DNA from 2 places in the Massilia sp. 2TAF26 genome. Region 2 is predicted to be linked to the other one. Evidence: predicted binding sites of a transcription regulator. Region 2 holds the regulator's gene; the other holds the start of a gene.
What was found. Region 2 encodes FNR, which switches genes on or off when oxygen is low (the NO sensors DNR and NnrR bind a similar motif). Its sites were predicted from a motif close to TTGATNNNNATCAA; they were not measured.

Region 1: the regulator FNR is predicted to act here: its motif matches at 13,944-13,957, upstream of AB4Z32_RS09340 (universal stress protein).

What each region holds. Positions count from the first base shown of each region.
Region 1 is NZ_JBFRFV010000007.1:41,607-57,422, reverse strand. It holds gene AB4Z32_RS09410 (rhomboid family intramembrane serine protease) at 1-81, shown strand, start outside; gene AB4Z32_RS09405 (cytochrome b) at 95-724, opposite strand; gene AB4Z32_RS09400 (universal stress protein) at 773-1,255, opposite strand; gene AB4Z32_RS09395 (zinc-dependent alcohol dehydrogenase family protein) at 1,272-2,306, opposite strand; gene AB4Z32_RS09390 (Hsp20/alpha crystallin family protein) at 2,318-2,758, opposite strand; gene AB4Z32_RS09385 (helix-turn-helix domain-containing protein) at 2,840-3,613, opposite strand; gene AB4Z32_RS09380 (response regulator) at 3,736-4,380, opposite strand; gene AB4Z32_RS09375 (response regulator) at 4,370-5,854, opposite strand; gene AB4Z32_RS09370 (response regulator) at 5,856-6,266, opposite strand; gene AB4Z32_RS09365 (sensor histidine kinase) at 6,263-7,756, opposite strand; gene AB4Z32_RS09360 (universal stress protein) at 7,966-8,808, shown strand; gene AB4Z32_RS09355 (PHA/PHB synthase family protein) at 8,811-10,595, shown strand; gene AB4Z32_RS09350 (NAD(P)H-dependent oxidoreductase) at 10,607-11,194, opposite strand; gene AB4Z32_RS09345 (bifunctional acetate--CoA ligase family protein/GNAT family N-acetyltransferase) at 11,196-13,907, opposite strand; gene AB4Z32_RS09340 (universal stress protein) at 14,057-14,893, shown strand; gene AB4Z32_RS09335 (hypothetical protein) at 14,916-15,374, shown strand; gene AB4Z32_RS09330 (GGDEF domain-containing protein) at 15,371-15,816, shown strand, end outside.
Region 2 is NZ_JBFRFV010000002.1:96,433-112,248, forward strand. It holds gene AB4Z32_RS02510 (heavy metal translocating P-type ATPase) at 1-823, shown strand, start outside; gene ccoS (cbb3-type cytochrome oxidase assembly protein CcoS) at 823-963, shown strand; gene AB4Z32_RS02520 (TraR/DksA family transcriptional regulator) at 1,125-1,430, opposite strand; gene ccoN (cytochrome-c oxidase, cbb3-type subunit I) at 1,564-3,027, shown strand; gene ccoO (cytochrome-c oxidase, cbb3-type subunit II) at 3,046-3,660, shown strand; gene AB4Z32_RS02535 (cbb3-type cytochrome oxidase subunit 3) at 3,674-3,850, shown strand; gene ccoP (cytochrome-c oxidase, cbb3-type subunit III) at 3,843-4,778, shown strand; gene ccoG (cytochrome c oxidase accessory protein CcoG) at 4,775-6,163, shown strand; gene AB4Z32_RS02550 (FixH family protein) at 6,175-6,684, shown strand; gene uraH (hydroxyisourate hydrolase) at 6,691-7,095, opposite strand; gene AB4Z32_RS02560 (heavy metal response regulator transcription factor) at 7,217-7,885, shown strand; gene AB4Z32_RS02565 (heavy metal sensor histidine kinase) at 7,882-9,270, shown strand; gene AB4Z32_RS02570 (DUF885 domain-containing protein) at 9,306-11,144, shown strand; gene AB4Z32_RS02575 (DUF695 domain-containing protein) at 11,210-11,650, shown strand; gene AB4Z32_RS02580 (GNAT family N-acetyltransferase) at 11,742-12,260, shown strand; gene AB4Z32_RS02585 (hypothetical protein) at 12,376-12,573, opposite strand; gene AB4Z32_RS02590 (hypothetical protein) at 12,904-13,125, shown strand; gene AB4Z32_RS02595 (EthD family reductase) at 13,140-13,460, opposite strand; gene AB4Z32_RS02600 (GNAT family N-acetyltransferase) at 13,485-13,946, opposite strand; gene fnr (fumarate/nitrate reduction transcriptional regulator Fnr) at 14,156-14,926, opposite strand; gene AB4Z32_RS02610 (cytochrome ubiquinol oxidase subunit I) at 15,125-15,816, shown strand, end outside.

The DNA of each region.
Region 1 (15,816 bases), on a different contig from region 2:
GTCGCGCATTTCGCCCACCTCGGCGGCATGGCCGGTGCGTTCTTTGTGCTGCGCCGCATGAACCGACCGGCACATCCCTGATGACGGGCCGGGGTCAGTCGCTGGCCTGCCGGTCCATTTGTCGCGTTGCCCGTCTTCGCGCACCAGCTTTCGCCGCGGGCAGCATCCGCAGCAAAGTACCGTCGTGCCGAACCAGATGGTGATATAGCGCCGCGGCGACATGCAATCCGACCAGCCAAAGGAGTACCCACATCGCGGTCGAGTGGATATCGCCGGCCTCGTTCGCCCAGGCAGCGCCCGGTGCCGCGAGTGCCGGCAATGGAACGAGACCAAACAGGCTGACCGGAAGGCGGTGCGCGGACGCGGATGCCCACCCCAGGAACGGCCCCACCAGCAGGATCAAATAGAACACCTGGTGGGTGGCCTTGGCCGCCAGCCGCTCCCATGGCGGGGCGTCGTGAACTTCCAGCGGAACAGGATGGATCAGCCGGTGGACGAACCTTGCCGCCATGACGATCAGGATGAGAACACCGACGGAAAAATGCAGGTCGATCACATCGCTTGGCTGGGTATTGCGGCCGATGTGCGGCAGCACGAAAGCGCTCGTGAACTGAACCGTCAAAAGCAGGACGATCGTCCAATGCAGGCCTTTCGCCGCCGGTGAATATGCTTGTCCGTCGACGCTATCTTTCATGATTTTCACTCGCAGGATTTTTTCGTCCACCTTAACACGGAACCGGTGCACTGTTCAGTTTCTGACGCGTGTCGTTCATTATGCGGAAATATCGCTGAACTCCGGCTTGGTGGTCTCCCTGGGGTCGCGCAATACCAGCACCGGAATCGCCGAACACGCCAATACCTGCTGCGCAACACTGCCGGCGTAAGACCGGTCCAGCGCGGAGGGACCGTGGTAACCCATGAAGATCAGGTCGCACCGATAGTCCTCCGCCGTCCTTACGATCTCCGGCCCCGGCGATGAGGCAAGCTTGATCAGGGTCTCGCATGCGACGCCACCGGCCTTCGCAATGCGCGCCACCGTATCGACATGCGCGCGTGCCGCTTTCAGGGCAAGTTCGATAGCGGCCTCCACCTCGCGCGTGGATGCCGCTGCCGGGGCCAGCGAAAATTGCGGCTGCGCCACCGAGACCGCCACGATCCGCCCGCCGCCGTCATGCGCCAGCAGCACCGCCATCTGTGCGGCCCGGACCGCCACGTCCGAACCGTCCGTTGCGACACATATGTTCTCGATAATCATGATCGCCCCTTTGCACTCAGACCTCGATGATGACTTTCATCGCATGGGTTTCGGCCGCCCGCCCGAAGGTGTCATAGGCCTTGTCCATCTCCTCGAGGCGGAAGCGGTGGGTCACCAGCGAAGCCGGTTCCAGCTTGTGCGCCGTGACCGCCTTCAGCAGCTGGGGCGTGGTCACCGTGTCCACGAGGCGTGTCGTGATCGTGATGTTATGCGACCACAGGCGCTCGAGATGAAGATCGACCTTGGTTCCGTGCACGCCCACGTTCGCGATGGTGCCGCCGGGCGCCACCAGCTCCTCGCAGAGCTCGAAACTGGCCGGGATGCCGACCGCCTCGATGACGACATCGGCGCCCCGTCCTTCGGTCAGGGACTGGACCTGCGCCACGGTGCCCTGGTCCGGCGACAGGACGTGGCTTGCGCCGAAGCGCCGGGCGATCTCGAGGCGATGCTTGTCCGGGTCGATCATGACGATGACGGCGGGAGCAAAGAACTGGGCCGTCATCAATGCCGCCAGGCCGATCGGACCGGAACCGACGATGGCGACGCTGCAGCCTGGCTGCACCTTGCCGTTGAGGACACCGCATTCGAACCCGGTCGGCAGGATGTCGCTGAGCATGGTCAGCGCTTCTTCATCGGCTCCCGCAGGAATGTGGTGAAGGCTGAAGTCGGCGTGCGGGATACGCACGTATTCGGCCTGGGTGCCGTCGATCCGGTTGCCGAGTATCCAGCCGCCATCGACGCAGTGCGAATACATCCCCTTCCGGCAATACTCGCAGCGGCCGCACGAGGTGATGCACGAGATCAGGACATGGTTACCCGGCTGGAAGCCGCTGACAGCACCGCCGACCGCCTCGATGATCCCGACGCCTTCGTGGCCGAGGATCGTACCGGGCCGGCAGCTCGGCACATCGCCTTTCAGGATGTGCAGGTCGGTGCCGCAGATGGTGGTGCGCGTCAGGCGTACGATGGCGTCGCCCGCCTGCTGGATGGCGGGCTTCGGCCGTTCTTCCAGCATCCTGGCGCCCGGTCCCTTGTAGACTAGCGCTCGCATGGCGGCTGTCCTCAATGGACTTTGAGCCGATGCGTACCCGCCTGTGCCTTCTTCGGCAAGGTGAGCTTGAGGACGCCGTTTTCGTAGCGTGCCTCGGCCTTGCCATCGTCGACCGGGCATTGCAGCGTGAAGGCGCGGTACTGCTGTCCCCAGTGGCGCTCGCTGCGCACCGTGTTGCCCTTCTTCTCTTCGCTCTCGTGCTTGCGCTCGGCGGAGATGGTGACCTGGTTGCCGTCGATCTGAACCTTGATGTCTTCCTTCTTGACGCCCGGGATATCGGCCGTGATGGCGTAGGCCTGGTCGGTCTCCTCGACGTCCAGCCGGATCGATGGGACCTCCTGCTGCAACAGTCCCGGCCGGCCGAATTCGCGGAGCAGTTCGTCGAACCCGCGGGCCGAACCGAATGGCATCAGGTCGGCAAACGGTTCGAATGGGGTGAGATGATTTGCCATGATGGATTCTCCCTTGAGAGGTGCCGATGCGATGGGGTAAGCGGCAGGCGTGGCACCGGCGGAGCACGCCTGCGCGATGCCTCAGGCGATGCTGTCCTCGTGGGTGCCGGCAGCCAGCGCCTCGAGTCGCCGCATGTCGAGGATCTCGAGTTCCCGGCGCTCCAGTCGGATCAGCCCCTGTTCGCGGAAGCGCGCAAGCAGCCGGCTCACGGTTTCCAGCTTGAGTCCCAGGTAGCGCGCCATGTCGTCGCGGGACATGCGGAGTTGGAATCGGCGCGGCGAGAAGCCGCGCATTGCATAGCGTGCCGACAGGTTCAGCATCAGGCTGGCCATGCGCTCGTCCGCGCGCAGGATGCCGAGAAAGCGGATCGCCGACTGGTCGCGCAGGATTTCCTGGCTCATCGTCCGGTGGAAGTGGTCCATCACCTGCGGGATCTCCGCCATAATCTGTCGCAGCCGGGCATAGGAAATCTCGCACACCTCGCTGTCCTCGAGCGCGATCGCGGTACTCGCATGCTCGCCGTTACCGATCGCGTCCATGCCGAGCAGGTCGCCGGCCATCTGGAATCCGGTGATGTAGCGCTCGCCGCGGTGGTCGCTGCGGCAGGTCATGAAGTGGCCGAAGCGGACCGCGAACAGATTCGCAAAGGGTTGGGCGACACGGAACAGCACATCGCCGCGCCCGAGCCGCCGGCGGCAGCCGATCACGCCTTCCAGCCGCGCCAGGTCATGGTCGCTCAAGCCGAATGGAAGGCATAAGCTGCGGTATGCGCAGCGCCCGCACTTGCCGCCGGCATCGATGTCGTTCCCGTCCAGCCTGGCGGCGGGAGCGATCCGGTATGTCTGTTCAGTCATCGCCTGTTCCTTGCATGTTCTGACAACCATGCAGGCAGTATCGGACTGGATCGGGGCCGCCGGCAGCGCGCAATCCGTCAGGGTGCGGTCAGGGCCGCCCGACATCGGACGTAGGGTTTCACCTACTGGATCAAACCGTGCTCGAGCGCGTAGCGGGTCAGTTCGGCGTTGCTCGTCATGCCCATCTTGTCGAGGATGCGGGCGCGGTAGGTAGTAACCGTATTGGGGCTCAGGTGCAAACGCTCGCCGATCTGGACCAGTGCTTCGCCTTGCGCGATCAGCTTGAAGACTTCGAGTTCGCGGTTCGACAAGGTGTCATGGCCGCCCGCATGATCGTCGCCGCTGACCAGCGCGGCCAGCTTGTCCACCAGGGATGGGCTGACATATTTATGGCCGGTTGCGGCGCGGCGTACGGCTTCGATCAGCACGGCCGTTGGCGCATCCTTGGTCAGATAGCCGGCAGCCCCCTGCTTCAGGGCGCGCACCGCGTAGATCTCTTCCGCATAGGTGCTCAGCATCAGCACCGCCATGCCCGGACGCAGGCTACGCAGCTGCCGCAGCAGGTCCAGGCCGTTCATGCCGGGCATGGTAATGTCGAGCAGGGCCACGTCGAAAGCCTGGTGCCGCACCAGTTCGAGCGCTTTCTGGCCGTCGGCGGCCTCGCCGGTCACCTCGATGTCGCCGGCCGTTCCGAGCATCAGGCGCACGCCGTTACGGGCAATGGCATGGTCGTCGACCAGCAGCACGGTAATGGGATCAAGCGACATGATGGGCTTCCATCGGTACCTGTAGCGTCACGACCGTGCCGCCTCCCGGGCGCGGCGCGACGGTCAGCTCCCCGCCAAGGCTGCGCGAGCGCTCCTGCATGCCGAGGATCCCCCACGAGGTGCCGGCCGGCGATCCATCCGCCGCGGCGATGCCATGCCCGTCGTCCTCGATCGTGACGGTCATCCTGCCGTTTGCACAGCTGACCGCGAGCCGCATTCTTCTTGCGTCGGCATGCCGCTGGATGTTCGTCATCGCTTCCTGCACGATCCGGAACAGCATGATGCTGGCGTCGGGATCCATGGCGATCGCCGCCGCGGCGGGTTCGATCTCGCAACGGCACTCGAGGCCGGTGCGCTGTGCGATCCTTGCACAGTACCACTCCAGCGCCGCCCAGATACCCAGCTGGTCCAGTACGCTGGGGCGCAGTTCGGTGATCACGCGCCGGACCGTATCGATGGCATCCTGCGCCAGCGCGGACGCCTCTCCCAACAGGGGATCCACTCCCTGTCCCGCTTGCGCCCGGCGTTCGCCGATGACCGAAATGTAGGCTTTGATGCCGGTGAGCAGACCACCGAGCTCGTCATGGACCTCGCGCGCGATCCGCTGGCGTTCGCCCTCCCTGATCCTTTCCTGGTACGCCGCCAGCCGCCTGAGTTCGTCGCGGGCTTCGGTCAGCCTCTGCTCCACCAGCTTGTTGGCGGTAATGTCGATCAAAGTACCCTGCATGAACAGGGCTTGTCCCGCTTCGTCGTACACGATGCCGGCCTGGTCGCGGAACCACAACGGCTCGCCGCTACGCGTATGCAGGCGATACTCCAGCCGCAACGGCAGGCCGGTACGCCGGCAACGCAGGATTTCGGCAAGCAAGCCTTCCCGCTCATCAGGAAACATGCTGGCCGCATACAGTCCGGGGTCGGCCAGCCATTCTTCCGGCGTATAGCCCAGGAGCCGGATTTGCGGACTAATGTAGTGCAGGCGGTCGGGACGGTCCTTCGCGACGATGTAGCTGATCGCCTGGATCTGCTCGACGAGGGTACGGAACCTGGCCTCCGCCTGGCGCTTCTCCTTCACCAGGCGCCGTTCGCGCTGCAGGCGCTCGATCGTCGCCGGTACCAGTTCGAGATAAGCTCCCTCGGCGTCCTTGACCAGGTAGTCGCGGGCACCGCGGCGCATCGCTTCGATGGCGATGGCGGCGCTGTCCGCCCCAGTGAGCATCAGTACCGGAATGGTGCGCACGGCCTCCTCGGGGTCGGCCCTGAGCCGGTCCAGGAACTCGAATCCGGACAGGTCGGGCAGGCGGTAGTCGAGCAGGATGCAATCCGGCCGCATGCTCGCCGCCAATGCCAGCCCCTGCTCGCCGCCTTCCGCCTCCACCAGGCGGAAGCGTCCCGCGGGATTTCCGGCCAGCCGCCGCCGGCATGCCATGCGGTCGACCACGTCGTCCTCGACGAGCAAGACAAGAATCGTGTTCATCTCAGGGAGACTCGCTCATGGTCCAGTACCGGTCGATCGAACGCATGACCTCGACGAAGCGGCGATAGTCCACGGACTTGGTCATGTAGCCAGCGATGCCGAGGTCGAAGCTGCGCGCCTTGTCTTCCTGTTCTTCCGAAGTCGTCAGCACCACGGTCGGGATACCGCGCAGGCGCGTGTCGCGCTTGACGTTTTCCAGGAATTCGATGCCGTTCATGACCGGCATGTTCAGGTCGAGCAGCACGAGACAGGGTTGTTCGGCGCTGTTGCGCAGCCACGCCAGTCCTTCTTCGCCGTTCTCGCGCACCACGAGCGGATTGGTGACATGGATTTCCTTGAGCGCGCGCCGGGTGGTGAGAACGTCGACCTGGTCGTCCTCGATCAGCAGTATCGGCCTGAGGGATGATTTCATCGATTTTCCAGTGACTCCAGTGACGCCTTGCGATGCATTTTCGGGATCGTGAAGTAGAAGGTACTGCCTTCGCCCAGGATCGACTCGACCCAGACCCGCCCTCCAAGCATCTCGACGATCTTCTTCACCAGGGCCAGTCCCACGCCGGTGCTTTCGACCCGGTCGCGCGGGGCCAGGGTCTGGAACAACTGGAAGATGCGCTCGAAATGGCGGCGGTCGATGCCGGGGCCATTGTCCGCCACCTCGAAGCGCCAGCAATCGTCTTCCTCGACGCAGCTCACGGCGATCATCCCTGCGGGCTTGTCCATGTACTTGATGGCGTTCGAGATCAGGTTGTGGAAGACCTGGCGGATACGGGTTGGTTCGGTCCAGAGCGTGGGCATGCCGGCAGCCACCGTGACCACGATCGACGGCGGCGGCGCCAACAGGTCCACGACCTCGGCCACCGCCATGTTCAGGTCGACCATGCGCAGGGTGCCACCTTCCCGTCCCAGGCGCGAATACTGGAGGATGCCGTCGATCAGTCCCCCCATCCGGTGGACCCGGCTGATCAGGAGCCGCATGTGCTCGCGGCCTTCGTCATCGAAGCGGTCGGCATAGTCGGTGGCCAGCCAGTCGGCGAGCGCACCGATCGCGCGCAGGGGGGCCTTCAGGTCGTGCGATACGACATAGGCGAAATTGCCCAGTTCCTCGTTGGCGGCACGCAATTCCTGCAGGAGTGCGGCCGCCTGCCTTTCGCTGTCCTTGCGTGCGGTGATGTCGCGCACCAGTCCGGTGAACATGCGTGCGTCGCCGATCCGCATTTCGGTCACCGCGAGCTCCATCGGAAACACGGCGCCATCCTTGCGCAAGCCATGGACCTCGCGGCCGCTGCCGATGATCCGCCGTTCGCCGGTACGGATGTAATGGCGCAGGTAGCCGTCGTGGCGCTCGCGGTCCGGCGAAGGCATCAGGACCGAGACATTACGTCCGGCGAGCTCGGCTTCCTCATAGCCGAACATGCGCTCGGCGGCCGGATTGACGCGCTCGATCAGGCCGCGCTGGTCGATCGTGATGATGCCGTCCGCCGCGGTCTCGAACACCGCGCGCATGCGTGCCTCACTGTCGCGCAGGCCCTGCTCGGCGCTCGACCTGGCGCGCACGTCGTGGATGGTCGCCAGTGTCAGCGCAATGCCCTCGTCGTGAAGTGGCGAGAGGCTGACCTCGACCGGGAACTCATTGCCGGCCTGGTCGACTGCCGTGAAACGTCCGTTGCCCATGGCCCGCCCCGGACTCCCATGGCTGCGCAGGACCGCATGCCGCCTCCGCAGCTCCGCAGGAACCAGGATTTCGACCGGCTCCCCGATCAGATCTTCGAGCGGCCATCCGAACAGCGCCGCAAGCGGCGGGTTCGCCCTCACGATGACGCCGGCGGCATCGCACACCAGCATGGGATCGCGGGCCGCCGTCAGAAGCCAGTCGAGACGCGTGTCGATGTGATCGGAATTCATGGCTGCCATGTCAATACACGAACTCGGCCATCATAAAGAATATTTTGCTCAGTATCAAAGACTTTGAGCTGATTTTGGAAGCCACTGACAAAAGTTAGCCCGTTTTTGATCTCCGTCAAGTCAAAGCCTGACGCCGGCAACATCCGGTAATACAGTGGCGTTGACGGTATCCGTCCCACCATTGAACACGTCACTGAAAGGAAGCCGAAATGTACAAGACCATCATAGTGCATGTCGACGGCAGCCCCCACCAGCAAGGCCGCCTGCACGCTGCGGCCCAATTGGCGCTTGCCCACGATGCCCACCTGATTGGCAGCGCCATGACGGGGATGTCATGGGTCGATTTTGCTCTCCTGACCGGATCGATGGGGGCGCCGATGATGCAGAACAGCGACTTCCAGGGATTGCGGGACGCCGCCAGCCAGCGTCTCGAAGCGTTCGCGGAACAGGCCCGCCACCTGGGCCTTACCTCGCTCGAAACACGCCTGGTCGAGGACGATCCGCGCTTCGCACTCCTGATGCAGTCGCGCTACGCCGACCTGACGGTGCTCAGCCAGGATACCGACCAGGATCCCGTTCTCCCCGTGCGTATCCGCGGCCTGCCCGAGCACGTGACCCTGCACGGAGCGCGCCCGGTGCTGGTGGTCCCCGAAACCTGGCGCGACCAGCCCATCCCGGGAACCGCCGTGGTCGGCTGGGACGGCAGCATGCAGGCGATCCGGGCCATCGATGGCGCCATGCCGCTGCTGCAGCGAGCCGACAGCGTGAAACTGGTGCTGATCAACCCCGACGAGCTGTCCGAACTGCATGGCGAGGAACCGGGAGCCGACATGGCGCTCTACCTGGCCCGCCAGGCCGTGCAGGTCGACGTTCTCGTGGAACGCACCCGTTCCACCACCGGCGACGCCCTGATATCGATCGCCCGTACGAGCGGTGCCGGCCTGCTGGTGGCCGGTGCCTACGGACACAGCCGCTACCGCGAATGGATTCTGGGCGGCGTTACCCGCGAGCTGCTGCAGCGCTCTCCCGTTCCTTTGCTGCTCGCGCACTGACGATGGCGCCCCAGTCCCTTGCGGCACCGGCGGCGAATGCCAGGCGCGAAGCCAGCGCATGGCAGGGTGGCGGCAGGCCGCGCTACCCGGAGGCGAGCGTCGAGCATGCTTCCGCCGACCTGGTGCTGAATGCCTGGCTGGGCCGGATGACCGCCTGGATCTCCCCCGCGGCCCTGGCCGGCGCCTGGCAGGACTGGGCAAGCCACCTGCTGCTGTCGCCCGACAAGCAAGCAGAATTGCTCCTGCAGGGGTTTTCCGGCCTGCAGCGCTGGCTGCAGTACAGCACCGGTGCCATGGTCGGAGATTCGGCCAGTCCTGTACAGCCCCTGGCCCAGGACAAGCGATTCTCGGATCCTGCCTGGCGGGCATGGCCATATAACCAGATCAGCCAGTCCTTTCTGTTAACCCAGCAATGGTGGCACCGCGCCACCAGTTCGGTTCGCGGCGTGTCGCCGCATCATACGGATGTCGTGACCTTCGTTGCGCGCCAGCTGCTGGACTGTGTCGCGCCGTCCAACTTCGTCGCCACGAATCCGGTCGTGCAGCAGGCCACCGCCGCCAGTGGCGGCTGGAACCTGATCCACGGCGCCGTTCGTGCCGCCGCAGACGCCCGACGCGCCCTTGTCGGCGGCACGCCGCCGGCCGGCCCGCGTCCCGGCCGCGAGCTTGCGCTAACCCCAGGCAAGGTCGTCATGCGCAACCGCCTGATCGAGCTGCTGCGCTACGACCCGGCCACGCCGTCGGTACACGCGCTGCCGCTGCTGGTCGTGCCGGCCTGGATCATGAAGTATTACATCCTCGACCTGTCGCCGCATAACTCCCTGGTTCGCTACCTGGTCGAGCTGGGCCATACGGTCTATATGATTTCCTGGAAAAATCCCGGTCCCGAAGATCGCGATCTATCCATGGAAGACTACAGGCGCCTCGGCGTGATGGAAGCGCTCGACACCATCATCCAGCAGACCGGCGCACCGAAAGTGAATGCCTGCGGCTACTGCCTCGGCGGGACCCTGCTGGCGATCGCGGCCGCAGCAATGGCGCGCGACGGTGACGAACGGCTGGCAAGCATGACCCTGCTGGCTGCCCAGGTCGACTTCACGGAGCCTGGCGAGCTGTCGCTGTTCATCGACGACAGCGAAGTGGCCTTTCTGGAAGCCGCGATGTGGCAGCAGGGCTACCTCGACACGCGCCAGATGGCCGGCGCTTTCCAGCTTCTGCGGTCGAACGACCTGATCTGGTCGCGGCGCCTGCGCCACTATTTCCTCGATCTTCCGGACCAGAACAGCGACCTGGCCGCATGGAATGCGGATGCCACCCGCATGCCCTACCGCATGCATTCCCAGTATCTGCGCCAGCTGTTCCTGAAGAACCGCCTGGCCAGCGCCCGCTACATCGTCGATGGACGCCCGGTATCCCTCACCGACATCCACATCCCCATCTTCGCGGTCGGCACGCTCACCGACCACGTGGCGCCCTGGCACTCGGTCTACAAGATCGTTCCACTGAGCGACACCGAGGTCACCTTCCTGCTGACCACGGGCGGGCACAATGCAGGTGTCGTATCGCCGCCCGGCACTCCGGGGCGCAGCTACCAGATGGCAGCCCATGCGCAGGATGCGCCCTATGTCGACCCCGACAGATGGCAGGCGCTGAACGAATACCGGGACGGCAGCTGGTGGCCGGCATGGGAGTCCTGGCTGGCGCGCCGGGCAGGTCCGATGAGGTCGGCGCCGCCTCCCGTCCTCAGCCTCGGGGCCGCGCCCGGAAGCTATGTGCTGGCGCCTTGAACCCGTCTTGGTCAGGATGCCGACTCGCCCAAGCGCCTCAGTCTGGAACACCAGAGCGCCACCTGTTCCGGTGTGAGGGCGCCGGCGCCGCCCACCAGCGTGGTATGCACGGGGGAGATTCCCGCGAAGCGCAAGATGTTGCGCCTCATGAGACGTACGCCATGGGCGCCGTAGAACCACCGGTACAGGCTGGCCGGCATTCCCATGCTGACCACCACGCGCGCGCTGCGGCCCCGCAGCAGGCCGGCACGCAGGGGATTGCGCGCGGCCGGATCGATCGCGAAGCCGGGCCGTGCCACCTGTTCCAGGAAACCTTTAAGCATCGCCGGCATGTCGCCGAGCCACAAGGGGTAGAACAGCGCGAGGTGCTGCGCGTGCCGGATCGCTTCCTGGGCCGCGGCCACCTCGGGCATGGGTGCCTGGTGCTGCCAATCCTCTACGCTGTCGAGCAGTGGCAGGCACAGGCGTGCCGGTTCGATCCGGTCGACGGCATGGCCGGCGGCAATCGCGCCGTCGGCATAGGCATCGGCAAGCGCATGGCACAGGTGCTGGCGGCGGCAATCCGGATGTCCCTGGATGATGAGAATCGCCTTGCTCACCTCAGCCTCCCGTTCCTGATGCCAGCTGCAGATTCATCACGACCGTGCCGTCGTCTGCGGCGTGTACGTCGAAGCCGCAGCGCCGTGCGAGCCGATGCATGCGGACGTTATCGGCCAGCGCGGCCCCGCGCAACCGGACAAGGCCGCGCTCGCGGCAATAGTCGATCAGGCAATTCATCAGTAGCGTGCCCAGGCCATTTCCCTTCAGCGCCGAGCGTATCGCGATGGCGAACTCGCCTTCCACATCGTCGGGATCGATCACGACCCGCACCACGCCCAGCGTTTCGTCGCGGCCGTCTTGCGGCCGGGTGGCGATGAAGGCCATTTCACGCGCATAGTCGATCTGGGTGAAACGCGCCAGCTGGGCTGCCGGCAGCGCCCGCATCGCACCGAACATCCTGAAATGCACGTCTTCCGGACTCAGCGCCTGGAAGAATTCCTGGTGCGCCGGCGCATCTTCGGGTCGTATCGGACGCAGGGTCAGCGTTCCCAGGGGCGTTTCGACCTGCCGCTCCAGGCGGTCCGGATAAGGCAGGATCGCCAGCCTGGCCAGCGGATCCTGCCCTGGCGGCACGGGCGCGAGCCGCATGCGCGCATCCAGCGCGATCACGCCGTCGGCGCCCGCCAGCAGGGGATTGATGTCGAGCTCGGCCAGCTCCGGCAAGTCCGCGATCATCTGGCCGATCCTTACCAGCACATCGTAGAGTGCCTCCATGTCGGCCGCCGGGTAATCGCGAAAGCCCGCCAGCAGGCGCGCGATCCGGGTACGCCCGACGAGGTCCGCGGCCAGTATGCGGTTCAAGGGCGGCAGCGCGATCGCCTGGTCGCCCGTCACCTCGACCGCAACGCCGCCCTGGCCGAACAGGACGACCGGCCCGAACAGGGGATCCGTGCTGACGCCGGCGATGAGTTCATGGGCCCGCGGCCGCCTCGCCATCGCCTGTACCGTGAAGCCGTCCAGGCGCGCTTCCGGCAGGAGATGGCGTACCCGCGCGAGCATGGCCGCGGCGGCACCTTCGAGGGCTGGTCCATCGGCGAGGTCGAGCGCCACACCGCCGACATCGCTCTTGTGCGCGATGTCCGGCGAAAGAATCTTCAGCGCCACCGGATAGCCGATCCGGCCGGCCGCCCGCACTGCCTCCACCGGATCGGACACCACCTCGGTCCGCACCACCGGGATGCCATAGGCGGCGAGAATCGCCTTGGCGTCGGCTTCGCCGACCCTGGCGCTTCCCTGGGCCAGGAGCGCCTCGACGCGGCCCCGGGCAGCCCGGCGGTCCGGCGGCACCATGGTCCCGGCCGCGGGAACCTGCATCAGCAGTTGTTGGTTGCGCTGATAGGCAAGCAGCTGCAGGAAGCCGCGCACGGCTTCTTCCGGCGTATCGAACACCGGCAGGCCGGCGTCCGCACACAAGCCGCGCGCCTGCTCGACGCTGGCGCCGCCCATCCAGCAGCACAGCACCGGACGCCTGGCTGCGCGCAGCAGCGGCAACAGCGCGCGCGCGATGGCGTCGCTCGGCACGATGGCGGTCGGAGCATGAATCAGGAGCACGGCGTCGGTGCCGGGCTCTTCGAGCAGGGCTGCCAGTGCCAGCCGGTAGCGCTCCACCGGCGCGTCACCGATGACGTCGACCGGGTTGCCCCGTGACCAGGTCGGGGGCAGATCCATCGAAAGACGCTCCAGGGTTGCGGTCCCCAGCCGGGCAAGCTGCCCTCCCCCCTCGATCAGGGCATCGGTCGCCATCACGCCGGGGCCACCCCCGTTCGTCAGGATCGCCAGGCGCGGCCCTGACGGCCGGCGCGGCTGGGACAGCATCGCGGCCGCATCGAAGAGTTCCTCGGTGGTATGGACCCTCAACATGCCGGCACGGCGGATCGCGGCGTCGTAGACGAGGTCGGAACCGGCAAGCGCGCCGGTGTGGCTGAACGCCGCATGCGCCGCCTCGGCGACCCTGCCTGCTTTCACGATCACAACCGGCTTGGCGCGCGCGGCGCGGCGTGCCGCCGACATGAACTTGCGGGCCTGGCGTACGCTCTCCGCATACAGCAGGATGGCATCGGTACCGTTGTCGTCCGCCAGGTAATCCAGCAGGTCGCCGAAGTCGACGTCGCTGCCGTCGCCGAGCGACACGAAACAGGAGAACCCGATCCGGCGGGCTCGCGCCCAATCCAGCACCGCGGTTACCAGCGCACCCGACTGCGCCACGAAGGCAATCCGTCCCGGCAGCGCCGCCACCGGGGCGAAGCTGGCATTCAGCGCGCTGCCGGGGACCAGCAGGCCGACGCAGTTCGGTCCGAGCAGGCGCAGCAGATGCGGCCGGGCGGCGTCCAGCATGGCCTGGCGCAGGCTGCGGCCATCGCCACCCGTGGCATCCAGCCCGGCGCTGAGTACGACCGCGGCACGGCAACCGAGCCGGCCTAGGCTGGCGACGATTGCCGGCACCGTCGCGGCAGGGGTGCAGATGACCGCCAGTTCCGGCGCTCCCGGCAGGTCGGCGGCGTCACGAACCACCGGCAGACCCTCGAGCCGCCGGTGCCTGGGATTGACGGGCCAGATCGGGCCGGGAAAGCCTGCACTGACGAGGTTGGCCAGAACCGTAGCGCCGACGCTGCCAGGCCGGTTCGAAGCGCCTATCACCGCGATGGATTGCGGACGAAAGAAATACTCGAGGTTGCGTATGCTCATCTTGGCGTCTCGTTCCGATTCGTTCATGTTCCGCAAAGCCTAGCGGGATCGACCGCCAAATTTTTGACTCAAGTCAAAATATGACTAGTTAATTGTGCTAAAGCCGCCTTCGTCGTAGACATGCACAATGCCTCGGATTAGGCTCGACCTTGTGCACTTCCCCACCGGAGCAGCCCATGAGCTACAAGTCGATCCTCGTGCATGTCGACCTTGGCGACGGCGCGCCCTCGCGCATCCATTGCGCGGCGCTTCTTGCGCGTCGGTTCGGCGCCCACCTGATCGGCGCGGCAACGACGGGTATCTCGCGTTTCCTGCCGCCGGAAGTACTGGCTGCCGGCCGCGGTCCGCTTGCCGCGCGCTGCCGGACCTTGCGCGCCGAAGCCCTGCAGGCGCTCGACCGCTTCTCTCTGCTGGCGCGACAGGAAGACGTCTCGTCTTTCGAAGCAAGGCTGATCGACGACGATGCCGACGGCGGCCTGCCGCTCGCCGCACGTTATTGCAATCTTGCCGTGCTCGGACAACCCGACCGCATGGTGATCGATCCCCTGAGCCCGACCGACCTGCCGGAACGGGTGTTGCTGGAAGGAGGACATCCGGCGCTGGTCATGCCCGGCTCGAAATATTCTCCTCGCCTCGATGGCGAGGTCGTGGTTGCCTGGGACGGCAGCGCCGGCGCGATGCGCGCGGTGGCCGCCGCCCTGCCACTCCTCAGGCAGGCGCGTCATGCCACCGTGCTGGGGATCGGCACCCAGCTCCCCGCGACCTGTCTCGAGCACGAAGCATGCACGGCGCTTGCGGCCTGGCTGGAACGGCACGGTGTCACTGCCGACACCTGCCGCAAAACTCGGTCCGACGACCCCGGCATGACGATCCTGGCGGCAGCGGTCGATGCCGATGCGGACCTGATCGTCATGGGTGCGTACGGGCACTCACGCGTGCGCGAAGCCTTGACCGAAGGGATCACGACAACGGTATTACGCTGGGCTCATCTTCCGGTGTTTCTTTCCCATTAGCGAGCATTTCAGGCAAGCCATCATGATCCTGTCCACCAGCACCCACAGGGTACGTCCCGTTCGCGCCGCCCTGCGGCACCTGCACACGGAACTCGTCTTCCAGATCCGAGAGATCATGAAGCAGCCGGACGCCGCTTTCGTCCGCGGGTTTCCTTCGATGGTCGCCGCTGTCGAAGCCAGGCTGCGCCACGAGGAGCTGCTGCTCGAACTGCTGGGAGACCGTCACTTGCACGAACGGCGGGCCGAAAACGCGATGATCCTGTGCTCCCTGCACCGGGTCGCGTCGCGGGTCGAACGCGGAGATGCAGAGACGGGCCGGCAGATCGCCGCAGCTCTCGCGGTCGTGCTCTCGCTGCATCGCCTGTCGGCGGTACTGGCACGTGCCGGCATGCCTCGCCCGTTACGCCTGCGCTGCCGTTTCGCCGCCGAACGCAAGGACGCCATTCCGGCGCGGCTACGACAGCCGCGGCGCCGGCGATGAACAAGGCAGACGAAGCGCTGGCGCTGGCGCCGGCGCCGGCGCCGCCATCACACGCCACGCTGCCGTCGCCGCTCGACCTGTCGCGCCTGTTCGAGCGCCGCTCCGACCGCTACCTGAGACGTCTGCTACCGGGCTTTTGCGCGGTGTTCGGCATTGCCGTGCTGGGCGCCGGCTTGTGGAGCTATCTCCTCGGAACGGGACAATCGCCTGGCAGCCTGGTCATACGGCTGGCGCTGGTCGCCACCGCGTCCTTCACTTACCGGATGCCCCGTTCCGGTCCCTCCCCGACCGGCCGCGCGTCCTTCGTCTATTTCCTCCATGCCGTGGCGCTTGCCGTCAGCGTCCATCCCTTGGGAGATGGGGTGCTGGAAGCGATGCCGACCCTCTTCTTCTGGATGGTGGCCGCCGGCCTGCTGGAGCCGCGCCCGAGGCAATGCCTGCG
Region 2 (15,816 bases):
GCGCATCGCGGCGGCGCTCGAAGCGGGCAACGCGCATCCGCTGGCCCAGGCCCTGCGCGAAGCGCGGGCCGCGCTGGACGCCGCCGCGCTGGAGGCGGACAGTATCGAGAATGTGGTCGGACAGGGCATCGAAGGCGAGGTGGCCGGCCTGCGCTACCGCCTGGGCAGCGCTGATTTCGTGGCCGCCCTGGCCGGCGGCGTGGCGCCCCTGGGCGCGCCGGCCGGCGCCAGCGCGGTCTGGCTGGGCAGCAGCGACCGCTGGCTGGCCCGCTTCGACCTGGTCGACGCCCTGCGCCCCGAAGTGCCGGCCCTGGTGCGCCAGCTACAGGCGCGCGGCAAGACCGTGCTGCTGCTGTCCGGCGACGACGAGGAAGCGGTGCAGGCAGTGGCCGCCCAGCTCGGCATCCGCGAGGCGCGCGGCCGCCAGCTGCCGCAGGACAAGCTGGACGCGGTGCGCGCCCTGCAGGCCGAGGGTGCGGTGGTGGCGATGGTCGGCGACGGCATCAATGACGCCGCCGTGCTGAGCGGCGCCGACGTCTCGTTCGCGATGGGCCAGGGCGCCCAGTTGGCCCAGCTGCATGCCGACTGCGTGCTGCTGGATACCGGCGACGCCGGCCTCGAACCGCTGGGCGAAGCGGTGCGCACCGCCGGCGCCTGCGTGCGCATCATCCGCCAGAACCTGGGCTGGGCGATGCTCTACAACCTCGTGGCGATACCGGCCGCTGCCAGCGGCCTGCTGAATCCCTGGCTGTCCGGCCTGGGCATGGCCGGCAGTTCGGCCCTGGTGGTGCTGAATGCCTTGCGGCTGAGGAGGGCGGGCTGATGGAAGCCCTGTATCTGCTGATTCCGCTGAGCCTGATCCTGGTGGCGTTTGCGGTGTGGATTTTCTTCGGGGCGGCCGAGAGCGGGCAGTTCGAGGATCTGGATGGGCCGGCTTTGCGGATACTGAATGATGATGATTAAGCGTCGTTCCCGCCACCACCGTCGTCCCCGCGAAGGCGGGGCCTCAAGTTTGCTTGAGCTGGCACGACGCTCGCAGAACCTTGACCCCCGCCTGCGCGGGGGCGACGTTTACAAGTCAATGGTGCCTGGGACAAGGCGGCGGTGCTCCGCGTTGCAGGTCGTTACATCGTCGGCCCGCGCCCGGTCCGCTGTTCCTTCTCGATCCGCTCATGGCATTCGATACGGGTCTGCACCGTAGGCGTCGCCAGCAGATCGGTTTCGTGCTCGGCCAGGTGTTCTTCGTTGTGGCTCAGCATTTCGCCGGCCGGGGCGTCGTCGTTCGAGCCCATGCGGGCCATCGGCGAGATCGCCGGGCGGTCGTCGGTGCCGCCGCCGCTGCGGGCACGGATGGTGGCAAGCATGTCTTCGCGGCTCCGGCGCAGACGCTTGCCGATTTCTTCGTGCGGTTCTGATGCGATGGGTGGCATGCGAAGTCCTCAAGTGTGGGTTTTTGTCTCCTGCCACAGCCCGTTCCGGACATTTTGATTCACATCAAGGATTTTCCACGTTCAGAAACTTACGCTCCTGATGTCGTCCTTTATTTCTTCTAGGGAGTGCATCTTGAGCACCAGTCTAAACTACAACTATAAGATCGTGCGCCAGTTTGCCATCGCCACCGTGGTCTGGGGCGTGATCGGCATGCTCGCCGGCGTCTGGATCGCGGCCCAGCTGGCCTGGCCGGCGCTGAACTTCGACATCCCGTGGCTGACCTACGGCCGCCTGCGCCCGCTGCACACGAATGCCGTCATCTTCGCCTTCGGCATCTGCGGCCTGTTCGCCACCTCCTACTACGTGGTGCAGCGGACCTGCCAGGTGCGGCTGTTCTCGGACAGGCTGGCCGCCTTCACCTTCTGGGGCTGGCAGGCGGTGCTGGTGGCGGCCGCGATCACGCTGCCGATGGGCTTCACGCGCGGCAAGGAATACGCCGAGCTGGAATGGCCGATCGCGATCCTGATCGCCATCGTCTGGGTGGCCTATGCGGTGGTCTTCTTCGGCACCATCGTCAAGCGCCGCGTGCAGCACATCTACGTCGCCAACTGGTTCTTCGGCGGCTACATCATCGCCGTGGCGGTGCTGCACATCGTGAACGGCATGTCGATGCCGGCGTCGCTGTGGAAGTCCTACTCGATGTACGCCGGGGTGCAGGACGCGATGATCCAGTGGTGGTACGGCCATAACGCGGTCGGCTTCATCCTGACCGCCGGCTACCTCGGCATGGTCTACTACTTCATCCCCAAGCAGGCCGAGCGCCCGGTGTATTCCTATCGCCTGTCGATCGTGCACTTCTGGGCCCTGATCTTCACCTATATGTGGGCCGGCCCCCACCACCTGCACTACACCGCGCTGCCCGACTGGACCCAGTCGCTGGGCATGGTGTTCTCGCTGATCCTTTTGGCGCCGTCCTGGGGCGGCATGATCAACGGGATGATGACCCTGTCGGGCGCCTGGCACAAGCTGCGCTCGGATCCGATCCTGAAGTTCATGATCGTCTCGCTGTCCTTCTACGGCATGGCCACCTTCGAGGGCCCGATGATGTCGATCAAGACCATCAACTCGCTGTCCCACTACACCGACTGGGGCATTGCCCACGTCCACGGCGGCGCGCTGGGCTGGGTCGGCTTCATCACCATGGGATCGCTGTATTACCTGATCCCGCGCCTGGCCGGCAAGAAGCAGATGGAAAGCGTGGCCCTGATCGAGGCCCACTTCTGGCTCGGCACCATCGGCATCGTGCTGTACATCGCCGCGATGTGGATCGCCGGCGTGATGCAGGGCCTGATGTGGCGCGCGGTGAACCCGGACGGCACCCTGACCTATACCTTCGTCGAAGGCGTCAAGGCCACTTATCCCTACTACGTGATCCGCTTCGGCGGCGGCCTGATGTACCTGAGCGGCATGTGCCTGATGGCTTATAACACCTGGCTGACGATGCGCGGCACCCGGTCCGTCGATGCGCGCATCCCCGACCTGCAGCCGCACAAGCCAGAACCCGCCGCGAACGGCGCCGTCCCCGAACACGCATAAACAAAGCAAGGAACCATCATGAAATTCACCCACGAGTGGATCGAGAAGAACCCCTGGCTGCTGATCGGCCTGGTGCTGGTCGTGATCTCGTTCGGCGGCCTGGTCGAGATCGTGCCGCTGTTCTTCCAGAAGTCGACCACCGAGCCGGTCGCCGGCCTCAAACCGTATTCCGCGCTGCGCCTGGCCGGCCGCGACATCTATATCCGCGAAGGCTGCTACAACTGCCACTCGCAGATGATCCGTCCCTTCCGCGCCGAGACCGAGCGCTATGGCCACTATTCCGTGGCCGGCGAGTTCGTCTACGACCACCCCTTCCAGTGGGGCAGCAAGCGCACCGGCCCGGACCTGGCGCGCGTGGGCGGCCGCTACTCGGACGAGTGGCACCGCACCCACCTGGACAACCCGCGCGACGTGGTCCCGGAATCGAATATGCCGGGCTATCCCTGGCTGGCCAGCAACAAGCTCGACCCGCAATCCATCGTGCCGAAGATGCGCGCGATGCAGCGCCTGAACGTGCCGTACTCGGAAAAGGACGTGCAGGACGCGCCGGCCGAACTGGAAGGCAAGAGCGAGCAGGACGCACTGATCGCCTACCTGCAGGGCCTGGGCACGCAAATCAAGACAAGGAACTGAGCGAGGAACCGACATGGCACTTCAACATATTTTCGACGACGCGAGCCGTATCATGACGGTGATCAGCTTCGCCACCTTCGCCGGCATCCTGGCCTGGACCTACGTGCTGCGCAAGGAACACGATTTCGCCCAGGCGGCCGCGCTGCCTTTCGCCGACGATAACGACGACATCGGAGAAGACTATGTCTGACTTCACCAGCGGCTTCTGGAACTGGTACATCGTGCTGATCACGGTGCTCGGCATCGCCGGCTGCGCGATCCTGCTGTGGTCCCAGTCAAAGCACAAGGTCAGGATCGGCGATGACGGCCAGCTTGACAAGACCACCGGCCACGTCTGGGACGAAGACCTGACGGAGCTGAACACCCCGATGCCGCGCTGGTGGATGGGACTGTTCTACCTGACCATCGTGTTCGCGGTCGTCTACCTGGTGCTGTATCCAGGCCTGGGCACGTACGCGGGCAAGCTGGGCTGGAAATCCAGCGGCGCCTATCAGCTCGAGGTGAAGCAGGCGAATGCCGACTACGGCCCGCTGTTCGACAAATACCTGAAGCAGGACATCAAGATGGTGGCGCGCGACCCGCAGGCCCATGCGATCGGCGAGCGCCTGTTCCTGAACTACTGCGCCCAATGCCACGGCTCCGACGCGCGCGGCAACAAGGGTTATCCGAACCTGACCGACAAGGACTGGCTGTACGGCGGCGAACCCTCCGTCATCAAGGAAACCATCATGAAGGGCCGTAACGGCCAGATGCCGCCGATGGGCGCGGCCCTCGGTGCCGACAGCGATGTCGAGAACGTGGCCCACTACGTGCGCAGCCTGTCCGGCCTGACCGCGGATCCGGTCAAGGTCGCCTTCGGCAAGCCGAAGTTCGGCGCCTGCGCCGCCTGCCATGGCGCCGACGCCCATGGCAACCCGGCCCTGGGCGCACCGAACCTGACGGACAAGGTCTGGCTCTACGGCGGCAGCGCGGAAACCATCATGGAGACCATCCGCAAGGGCCGCAACAACACCATGCCGGCCTGGGGCGAATTCCTCGGCGAGGGCAAGGCGCACGTGCTGGCGGCCTATGTCTGGAGCCTGTCGAACGATCCGAACGCGCCGGAGGCGGCAAAATGAATGCGCGGGAGCCCGTGGTGAAGGAAGCGGTCATCAAGATGTACGCCGCGCGCGAGGAGATCCACCCGCGCGAGGTGAAGGGCCGCTTTGCCACCTTGCGCTGGGCCTGCGTCTGGCTCACGCAGATCCTGTTCTACGGCCTGCCCTGGCTGCAATGGAACGGACGCCAGGCGGTGCTGTTCGACCTCGGCGCCCGCAAGTTCCACCTGTTCGGCCTGGTGCTGTGGCCCCAGGACTTCATCTACCTGGCCGGCCTGCTGATATTCTCCGCCTACGGCCTGTTCCTGGTGACGACCGTCGCCGGGCGGATCTGGTGCGGCTATGCCTGCCCGCAGACGGTGTACACCGAGATCTTCCTGTGGATCGAGCGCCGCATCGAGGGCAACCGCAGCGCACGCATCCGCCTCGACCGCCAGCCGTGGACGGCGGAGAAGCTGGGCAAGCGCGGCGCCAAGCACCTGGCCTGGGGCATCGTCGCGCTGTGGACCGGCTTCAGCTTCGTCGGCTATTTCACGCCCGTGCGCCAGCTCGGCCATGAGGCGCTGGGCTTTTCGCTCGGCCCCTGGGAAGCCTTCTGGGTGCTGTTCTACGCCTTCGCCACCTACGGCAACGCCGGCTGGATGCGCGAGCAGGTCTGCAAGTACATGTGCCCCTATGCGCGTTTCCAGAGCGCGATGTTCGACCGCGATACCCTGATCGTCAGCTACGACACGGCACGCGGCGAACCGCGCGGCGTCTCCAGGACCGAGCAGAAGGGCGACTGCATCGACTGCAGCATGTGCGTGCAGGTCTGCCCGACCGGGATCGACATCCGCAGGGGCCTGCAGTACGAGTGCATCGGCTGCGCCGCCTGCATCGATGCCTGCGACAGCGTGATGGACAAGGTGAACAAGCCGCATGGCCTGATCCGTTATGCGACCGAGAATGCGCTGGCCGGCGGCTGGTCCGCGGCCCAGGTCAGGCGCCGCCTGCTGCGTCCGCGCGTGGTCGGCTACGGCCTGGTGTTCTTCGCCATCGCCGCGGCCTTCGCCGGCGCGCTGGCCCTGCGCACCCCGCTCAAGCTGGACGTGATCCGCGACCGCGGCGCGATGGGGCGCGAAGTCGAGGACGGCATGATCGAGAACGTCTACCGCCTGCAGATCATGAATACGGCCGAGCGCGAGCACCTGTACCGCATCCACGTGGACGGCATCGCCACCGCCGGCATCGCCGACGAGGACCTGGTCGAACTGGCCGGCGCCTCGACGCGGGCGGTGCCGGTGCGGGTAAGAGTCCAGCCCGGCAAGGCGGCCGGCGGCTCGCACCCGATCCGCTTCACGGTCAGCGCCCTCGACGACCCCTCGCTGCAGGTGAGCGAGAAGGCGGTTTTCATCGTTCCGAAATGAGAGGAAGCGACATGCACGTCACGCCCGATACCGCCCAGGCAGCGCCCTGGTACACGCACCGCTGGCCCTGGTTCCTGATGCTGGGCCCCGCCACGGTGGTGGTGGCCGGCTCCTTCGCCACCTGGCTGGCGCTCGGCCACCCGGACGCCATGGTGGTCGACGACTACTACAAGCAGGGCAAGGCCATCAACCAGGACCTGCGCCGCGACCGCGTGGCCAGCGCGATGCGCATCGTGCTGGACATGCGCTACGGGGGCGGGCGCCTGACCGGCCGGATCGAAAGCCTCGGCCGGCCGCTGGCGGCGCCGTTTACCATCCGGCTCGCGCATCCGACGTTGCCGGAACGCGACCTGAGCCTGCTGGTGAAGCCAGATGCCGACGGCGCCTTCTCGGTGCCGCTGCCGGTGCTGGAACAGACCCACTGGCAGGTGGTCGTCGAAGGCAGCCGGCGCGACTGGCGCCTGGCGAAGAGCTGGTCCTGGCCGCGCCAGCGGGAACTGGCGATCGCGGCCGATCGTTAGCAAGCCCTAGTTCCCGCGGTAGGTCGAGAAGCCGTAGGGGCTGAGCAGCAGCGGGATGTGGTAGTGCGGCAGCTTGCCGTCCGCCTTGAAGATCACCGGCACCTCCGGAAAGAAGGTCTCGGCCTGGCGCGCGGCGAACCACTTGCCGGTCTTGAAGGTGACCTTGTAGGTGCCCGCGCTCCATGCGCGGCCGTCCGGGAAGAGGGCGCCGATCCGGCCCTGTTGGTCGGTCGCGGCGGTATTCAGCGGGGTCCAGCGTCCGTCCTCCTGCTTTTCGAGCACGACCTCCACACCGGGCGCCGGCCGTCCATCCTGCAGGTTCAGCACGTGCACGCTCAGCGGGTTCGGCGCGGCCGCATGGGCAGCGTTCATCAGGGCGCCGGCGGCCAGCAGGCAAGCCATTTTCTTCATCGTCATCCTCCTCGTCCATATCGATGGCATCCATGGTAGCCAGCAGCGTCGCAGGCATGGATGACGCTTCGATTACAACTTTGTAAGCCAGCGGCGGCGCGCGCGCGGTAAGCTATGCGGCATGACGATCCTGATTGTGGAAGACGAAGCGAAGACCGCGGACTACCTGCGCAAGGGCCTGCAGGAGTCCGGCTACCTGGTGCAGGTGGCGGCCACTGGGTCCGAGGGGCGCAGGCTGATCGAAAGCGAGCGCTATGACCTGGTGGTGCTGGACGTGATGCTGCCCGGCGTCGACGGCTGGGAGCTGCTGCGCCGGCTGCGCCGCGAATCCGATGTGCCGGTGATGTTCCTGACCGCGCGCGATGCCGTCGAAGACCGGGTCAAGGGACTCGAACTGGGCGCCGACGACTACCTCGTAAAACCCTTTTCGTATGCCGAGTTCCTGGCGCGCGTGCGCACGCTGCTGCGGCGCACCGCGCGCGACGCCGAACGCCTGCAGGCCGCCGACCTCGAACTCGACCTGCTGCGCCGCCAGGCCATCCGCGCCGGCGAGCGCGTCGAGCTGACCAACAAGGAATTCGCGCTGCTGCACCTGCTGCTCAGCCGCGAAGGCGAGGTGCTGTCGCGCACCTATATTGCGTCCCAGGTCTGGCGCATGAACTTCGACAGCGACACCAACGTCGTCGACGTCGCCATCCGCCGCCTGCGCGCCAAGATCGACGACGGCCATTCCCTGAAACTGATCCACGCCGTGCGCGGGGTCGGCTACGTGCTGGAGGCGCGCGCTTGAGCGGCTGGCCGCGCGCGCTCAGCCAGCGCCTGGCCCTGCTGTTCGCGCTCGGCAGCGCGCTGCTGCTGGGCGCCATCTGCATCTTCCTGTACGGCGCGCTGGAACGCGAGATCGCCTGGCGCGACGACCAGGCCCTGGCCGGACGCATCGAGCGGACGCGTTCCCTGATCGAAGACAGCGCCGACCTCGAAGTCCTGCGGCGCCGGCCGCGCCTGTACGACAATATGCTCGGCAACCGCGACAGCGCGCTGTGGATCGTCGATGCCGCCGGCCAGGTACGCATCGCGGTCGACCCGGCCGGCGTGGCCTTGCCCGCATCGCTCTCCACCTTGGCGCCCGGCGACGGCAAGCTCGTGCTGCGCACCATCGAGGGCAGGCAGCCGGTGCGCCTGGCCTGGATGCGGGTGCCGGGCCCGGACGGCAGCCTGACCCTCATCGCCGGCAAGCTGCTGGCCGAGCGCGAGCAGATGCTGGGCGCCTACCGCCTCAAGCTGTGGCTGGCGCTGGCCGCCGGTTCCGGCCTGGCCTACCTGCTCGGACTGGCGGTCGCCACGCGCGGCTTGCGGCCGGTGCGCGAGCTGGCCGCACGCGCCGCCGCGATCGACGTCCAGCACCTGTCGCTGCGCCTGGTCGACGCCAGCGAATTGAGCGAGCTGCAGGCGCTGCGCGCGGCGCTGAATCAGATGCTGGAGCGCCTGGAAGCCGGCTTCGCCCAGCTGGCGCGCTTTTCCGAAGACCTGGCCCACGAGATGCGCACGCCCCTGAACAACCTGATGGGGCAGACCCAGCAAGCCCTGAGCCGGGCCCGCTCGGCCGCGGATTACCAGGACGTGCTGGTGTCGAACCAGGAGGAGTACGAGCGCCTGGCGCGCATGATCGACAGCATGCTGTTCCTGGCCCGCACCGAAGCCTCGTCCGCGATCGCGCGCGAAGCCGTCGACCTGCACGAACTGGCCGCCCAGCTGTGCGACTACTTCGAAGGCATGGCCGAGGAACGCGGCATGGCGCTGCTGAACCGCATGCAGGGCAGCCTCCCGGCCGACCGCGAGCTGCTGCGCCGCGCCCTGGCCAACCTGCTGGCCAATGCCCTCCGCTATGGCGAGGCCGGCACCGCGATCACGCTCGCCGCCGGCGTCACGGCAGGCGGCATTGAACTGTCGGTCCACAACCTCGGCGCGCCGATCGCGTCCGAACACCTGCCGCATCTGTTCGAGCGCTTCTACCGCTGCGATCCGGCGCGGCACGGCCCCGGCGAATCGGGCGGCCTCGGCCTCGCCATCGTTCGTTCCATCATGCAACTGCATGGCGGCAGCGTGCGGGCGGAGAGCGGCCCCGAGGGCACCCGCTTCGTATTGACGTTTCCAAGCGTGGAGGCTTCATGTTAAATTTCCGTTAGTCAACAAAAACACGGAAGAGAGACATGACCCAGACCCGACAGCGCATCCTGCGCACGACCATCGCTTCGCTGTTCCTCCCGCTGGCCCTGGCCGCCGTCATGCCTCCGGCCATTGCCGCCGGCAAGACGGCCAAGGCCGCCGCCACGGCGCCCGCCGTCAAGCCGAACAAGGCCTTCGACGCCTGGGCCGACCGCTTTGCCGAAGACTGGGTGCGCGCCAATCCGCAAGAGGCGACCTCGACCCAGTATTTCACGGGCGCCGAACAGGACGCCCTCGACCGTCAGCTGACCCCGCTGACCCGCGCCCAGCGCCAGAAGCGGATCGCACTGGCCAGGAGCGGCGTGGCGCGCCTGGACAAATTCCTGGCCGGCCCGCTGAGCGAAGAACAGCGCACCTCGGCCGCGGTAATGCGCTGGAGCCTGGCCAACACCGTCGACAGCGAACCCTACGAAGACTACAACTTCGTGTTCAGCCAGTTCGGCGCCCAGGTCGGTCTGGTCAACTTCATGACCAACACGCATCCGATGCGCCGCGCATCCGACCTCGCCAGCTATATGGCGCGCCTGGAGCAGGTGGGACCGCGCCTCGACGAAGCCCTGGTGCGCGCCAGGGAGGCCGCCGCGAAAGGCATGCTGCCGCCGCGCTTCATCCTCGAACGCGGCCAGTACCAGGTCGACCTCTTCCTCAAGCCGGAAGCCGGCCAGAACGTGCTGGTGACCACCCTCGACCAGCGACTGGCGAAGCTGCCGGACGTGCCGGGAGCGGCGCGCAGCAAGGCGGTCGCGGATGCCGCGCGCATCGTCGACGCGAAGATCCGCCCGGCCTACCAGCGCATCCAGGCCTTTTTGGCCGAGATCCATCCACGGACCAACGACACCGCCGGCATCTCGCGCCTGCCGGGCGGGCTCGCGGCCTACCAGCAAGCCCTGAAAACCTACACGAGCACCAACCTGACGGCGGAACAGATCCACGAGATCGGCCTGCGCGAAGTCGCCCGCATCGAAGCCGAGATGGACCGCCACCTGCGTTCGCTCGGCTATACCGACGGCACGATCGAGCAGCGCATGAAGCAGCTGGATGCCAGCTTCCAGCCGAAGGGAGAAGGGGATCCGCGTCCCGAGATCCTGCAGAAGTACGCGGCGATGGTGGCGGACGCCGAACAGCGCAGCAACGCCCTGTTCAAGCTGAAGCCGCGCGCCCCGGTGGAAGTGCGCCGCGAGCCGCCGCTGACCGAGCCTTCGGCCTCGGCCCACTACTCGCTGCCGGCGCCGGACGGCAGCCGTCCCGGCATTTTCTGGGTGCCGATGCGCGGCCCTACTTTCGACATGATCCGCATGCGCAGCCTGTCCTACCACGAAGCGGTGCCGGGCCACCACTTCCAGCTGGCGATCCAGCAGGAACAGACCGGCCTGCCGAAATTCCGCGCCCAGCGCATCTTCGGCGGCGGCAGCGCCCACAGCGAAGGCTGGGGCCTGTACGCCGAGCGCCTGGCGGTGGAGCAGGGCTGGTACGAGGGGGACGTCCCGGGCCTGCTCGGCGCCCTCGGCTCCGAACTGTTCCGCGCCCGCCGCCTGGTGGTCGATACCGGCCTGCACACCAAGGGCTGGACCCGCCAGCAGGCGATCGACTATGGCATCGGCGCCCAGGAAGTGGAGCGCTACATCGCCCGCCCGGGCCAGGCCTGCGCCTACATGATCGGCATGCTGCGCATCCTCGAACTGCGCGACCAGGCCAGGCGCGAGCTGGGCGACAAGTTCTCGCTGCCGGCCTTCCATGACGTGGTGCTGAAGAATGGTTCGGTACCGCTGGATGTGCTGGGGGAGATCGTGCAGCGCTGGGTGGCGCAGCAGAAGGCTGCCTGAAGACGGATACGAGGATGTGTGGTTCGACTCCACGCTGTTATCGGAAAGATGAAGGCAAACAAGCCATGACGACATCGAAGCGAAGCTGGCTCAACGGCAATACCATGTACGAGGGCTTTCCGCTCTATATGCGCCGGCCGGACGTCAAGGTCGCGGAGTTCGCGCGACTTCGGCCGACGTTTCCGCGATTGCTGGTACTGACGCACAAGCTGAAGCATGTGAGGGAAAACGGTCTTCCGGAAGGGGATTACAACGACTCGCTCATAACGCTGGGCAGCTGCGTGACGACGCCCTTCGACGATGAAACGCGAGGGCTGATTGCCGTTATCGAAACCTTTGCAGGCAAGCGGACTTACTATATCTATCTTGCGCCTTCATTCGATGCGAAAGCTTTTGTTCAGGGAGTCAAGGATCGTTTTCCCGACGAAGAGTTCGCCGGCAAGGTGCATGAAGACCCGACGTGGAAGTTCTTTCATGGGTATGCCGGGGAGTTTCAGTTTGCTTAGGAATGCCGAACAAAACCTCGTGCCTGTCGCTGAGCAAGGATGCCGTACGCGGTGGCTGAACACCATGTAAACATTTAAGGATGCACTTCTCATGAATGACGCCCTTACGATTTCCGTGCCTCGCCTTCACACCGATCGGCTTACGCTTCGGGAATATCGTGTTGAAGACTTCGAATTATTTGCGGATCATTTGTCGAATGCTGAAAGCTCAGCGCATTTAGGCTCGGCAGACCGTCAGACCGCCTGGCGCATCTTCAACTCACATGCTGGATTCTGGCTCCTGAACCGGGCTGGCTGGTGGTCGATAGAGGACCGGCAGACAGGTCAGCTGGTTGGCAGCGTGGGCGCTTTCTTCCGCCACGAATCAACCGTGATGGAGATGGGATGGAATACCTATCGGGCATTCTGGGGAAAGGGAATTGCGAACGAAGCGGCGGCGGCAGTCCTGAAGTATGCGTTCGAGGTCCGGGGTGAGCCGAAGGTTCGGGCACTGATCGCTTCTGGCAATGAATCATCGCGTCGTGTCGCCGAGCGCCTGGGAATGACGTACGAAATGAAAACTGAACTGAACGGCAAGGAAATCAATAGTTACGTGCGTGAGAATACCTGAAGCGGCTGCGATCGGCGATATGCCGATGTCCCTTCGGGTCCCATGAGCGGACGTGGGCAGTCGCATCATGGCAATCGTATTTGCATGCGGTCCCGGACAGTCCACCTGGACGCGATTACTCCGGAAATTCCGGCTGCTGCGAAGGTGGGTTGTGGCGACGCCTATTCGGCTCCAAAAAGATGCGCATCTCGAAATCAGGCGGGAGGGGCCGCTCTGAAAGTTCGCCGGCGGCGTGCGCGCGTACTTCAGCAGAGCTCGAGTAGATCGCTGCGTCGATCAATAGGGCGGTCTTGTAGTCGCGGCGTCGGTTCATCACGCGATTCCCAATAGTGGGCGGATATGCTGAGTATATCCATTCGCGCTTGAGGTGGCGCGCCCGGCAGTGAAGCGAATCCGGCTTATGCAGCCTGGCTCGGCACCGCCCGGGATTACGTGTACTGCATCGACGACGCTGGTAGATCCTGGCGCCGATCTGCACGAATATGGTTTCCCCTCGGGTGGGTCATTTCGGCACCGGTTTGCCAACCGTCGTGGTGAGCGATCGAATATCACCCAAGGCGCCGCACCAGTTCCGCCAGGCGGCGGCCACACGGTCCGCATCCACGTTGCTCAGGTAGTCCTGCCTTCGCAGGCCGGCGCCGCCATGGACATGGCGGGCCGCAACTTCGACCAGTTCACGGCGGAACAGCGCGCCGCCGTGGTCGCCGCCCACCCGCGCGGACAGGATTTCGGCCACCGGGTGCTGAAGCGGCGCCCGGACACCACCTTCGCTAGCTTCAATGACGATTTCCTCGCCTTCAAGGGTCCCGGATTCCAGCGCGGGAACATGTGCGGCATCCTTCCCGGCTCGCGCTGGGAAGGATGAGGCGGCCGCCCGGCTCAGGCTTGGCCGACCACCACCTGACTGATCTGGACGACCGGCGTCTGGTTGGTGTAATTCGGAATGTCGCCCATGATTTCCTTCGTATGCGGGCCGAAGCCGGCCTGGAAGGCATCGACCGAGTCGCAGAACAGGTGACCCATGGCGATGTAGGGCGCGTTCGACGCCGGCGCACCGCCGGCCATTCCCCTGTCGATCGTGTAGTACATTAAAGCATCGCCCATCAGTTCCTTCACCATGGGCATGTGCCGCTCCCGGTAGTAGTCGTCGTCGAAACGGGCGTCCGGGCCGTTGGGATACATCACGCTCACCTTGATCATCTCTGTCTCCTCGTCGTAATTGCTTCAGTTCGATTTCGATGCCGGAATTTCGTAAAAACAGAGTTTGTCGCCACGATTCGCCATTTCTACGCCGACCTGGTCCAGGGCTTTACGCGCAGCCTCGTTGTCCTTCGGGCAGGTGATGATGAACGAGTCCATTCCGTGTCGCGACGCCAGCTCGCCCAAGGCCTTGATGGCGTCTTTGCTGTGACCTCTGTTCCGGTACGCTTCATCCACGTATCCCCCGGCGTTGCCGATCTCTCCCACCGCTTCCGGCGCGCCCGGTGCAAAGTGATACTGGCCGACAAGAGCTCCGTCGTCGTCGACGAGATTGAAGACATAGAGTGGAAGCTTGCGTATCGGATCGAATCGAAACCCATCCAGATCGAGCCGGGTTCGGCCTTCGCGCAAGCTGCCAATGTCCTCAAGAAGCCCATGGCGGGATGGCGCGCCCGAGAGTTCTTCAACTAAGTTACTTGTCGTCATGTCGACCTCCGTTTTGTGCTTGGCCTACGTCAGACGACCAGCATGTACCCACTGGATCTTATTGTCGAGGGGAGTGCCTGAAATACAACTGCCTGGCCCTGGGCCCGCAAGGCGAACAAATGGTCGTGCAAGTCGTCGACGGCAACGTCGTCGCGCCGGAAGCCGCACCGGCCGATCAAAAGCCGGAAGCAATCCAACAGGCTAGTTGATCACGCCATCGGACTGCACTGCTCGGTCCCGGCCGCCATCGCCTTCAGCCGCGCCGGTTCGAGCAGGGTCACTTCGCGCTTGTCGACCTGCAGCAGGCCAAGCTTCTTGAAGCGCGACAGCAGGCGGCTGATGCTCTCGATGGTCAGCCCCAGGTAGTTGCCGATGTCCTCGCGCGACATGCGCAGCTGGAAGCTGTTGGCCGCATAGCCGCGCGCGGCGTAGCGGGCCGACAGGTTCACCAGGAAGACGGCGAAGCGCTGCTCGGCGCGCATATTGCCGAGCAGGAGCATGACGTTCTGCTCGCGCGTGATTTCCTGGCTCATGATGCGGTGGAAGTGGCGCAGCAGGGCAGGCACCTGGCCAAACAGGTCTTCCAGGTTGGTGAAGGGGATCTCGCAGACTTCGCTGTCTTCCAGCGCGACGGCGTCGCAGTGGTGGCGGTCGGCGCTGATCGCATCCATGCCCAGCAGTTCGCCGGCCATCTGGAAACCGGTGATCTGCGCCTCGCCGGCCGCATTCACCTGGTAGGTCTTGAAGTGGCCGAAGCGCACCGCGTAGAGGTTGCGGAAGGGCTCGCCCATCTTGTACAGGGCTTCGTCGCGCTCGAGACGGCGGCGGCGGCCGATGATCTTGTCGAGGCGGTCGATGTCCGCGTCTTCCAGGCCCATCGGCAGGCACAGCTGGTGCATGCTGCAGGCCGAGCAGCTGGCCTTGAGCGCGGGAACGTTCAGCGGCTTGTCGTCGCTCTGGAAAGAGATGGCCTGGATCATCGGATAAAGGATGCGAATGGATGTCAATACCCCGGATTATACGGCCCCATGCCGAGCTTGCGTTCGCAAAGCCGGGGCTGCCTCGACGCCTGATCATACTCCGTGGCATTTTGAACGCGGCCAGGCATCGCTACTGCGCCAATCGTGCGCGGCTCAGCACGTGCTAGATTCTACACACGACAATAGCGGAGGGGACTCATGTTCGGATTGGCGGCATTGGACCTGGCGCGCCTGCAGTTCGCGTTCACGATGTCGTTCCACATCCTGTTTCCGGCCATCACCATCGGCCTGGCCAGCTACCTGGCCGTGCTCGAGCTGTGCTGGCTGAAGACCAGGCGCCAGGTCTTCGTCGATCTCTATCACTTCTGGCTGAAGATCTTCGCCGTCAACTTCGGCATGGGCGTGGTCTCCGGCATCGTGATGGCCTACCAGTTCGGTACCAACTGGAGCTATTTTTCCGAATATGCCGGCGCCATCACCGGGCCGCTGCTGGCCTACGAGGTGCTCACCGCCTTCTTCCTGGAGGCCGGCTTCCTCGGCGTGATGCTGTTCGGCTGGACCCGGGTCGGGCCCGGGCTGCACTTCCTCGCCACCTGCATGGTCGCGCTCGGCACCTTGATTTCCGCCACCTGGATCCTCGGCTCGAACAGCTGGATGCAGACGCCGCAGGGCTACGACATCGTCAACGGCCGCATGGTGCCGGTCGACTGGTTCAAGATCGTCTTCAATCCCTCCTTCCCCTACCGGCTGGTGCACATGTCGATCGCGGCCTTCCTGTCGACCGCGCTGTTCGTCGGCAGCTCGGCGGCCTGGCATCTGCTCAAGGGACGGGGGAGCGAGGCGGTGCGCACCATGCTGTCGATGGCGATGTGGATGGTGCTGATCGTGGC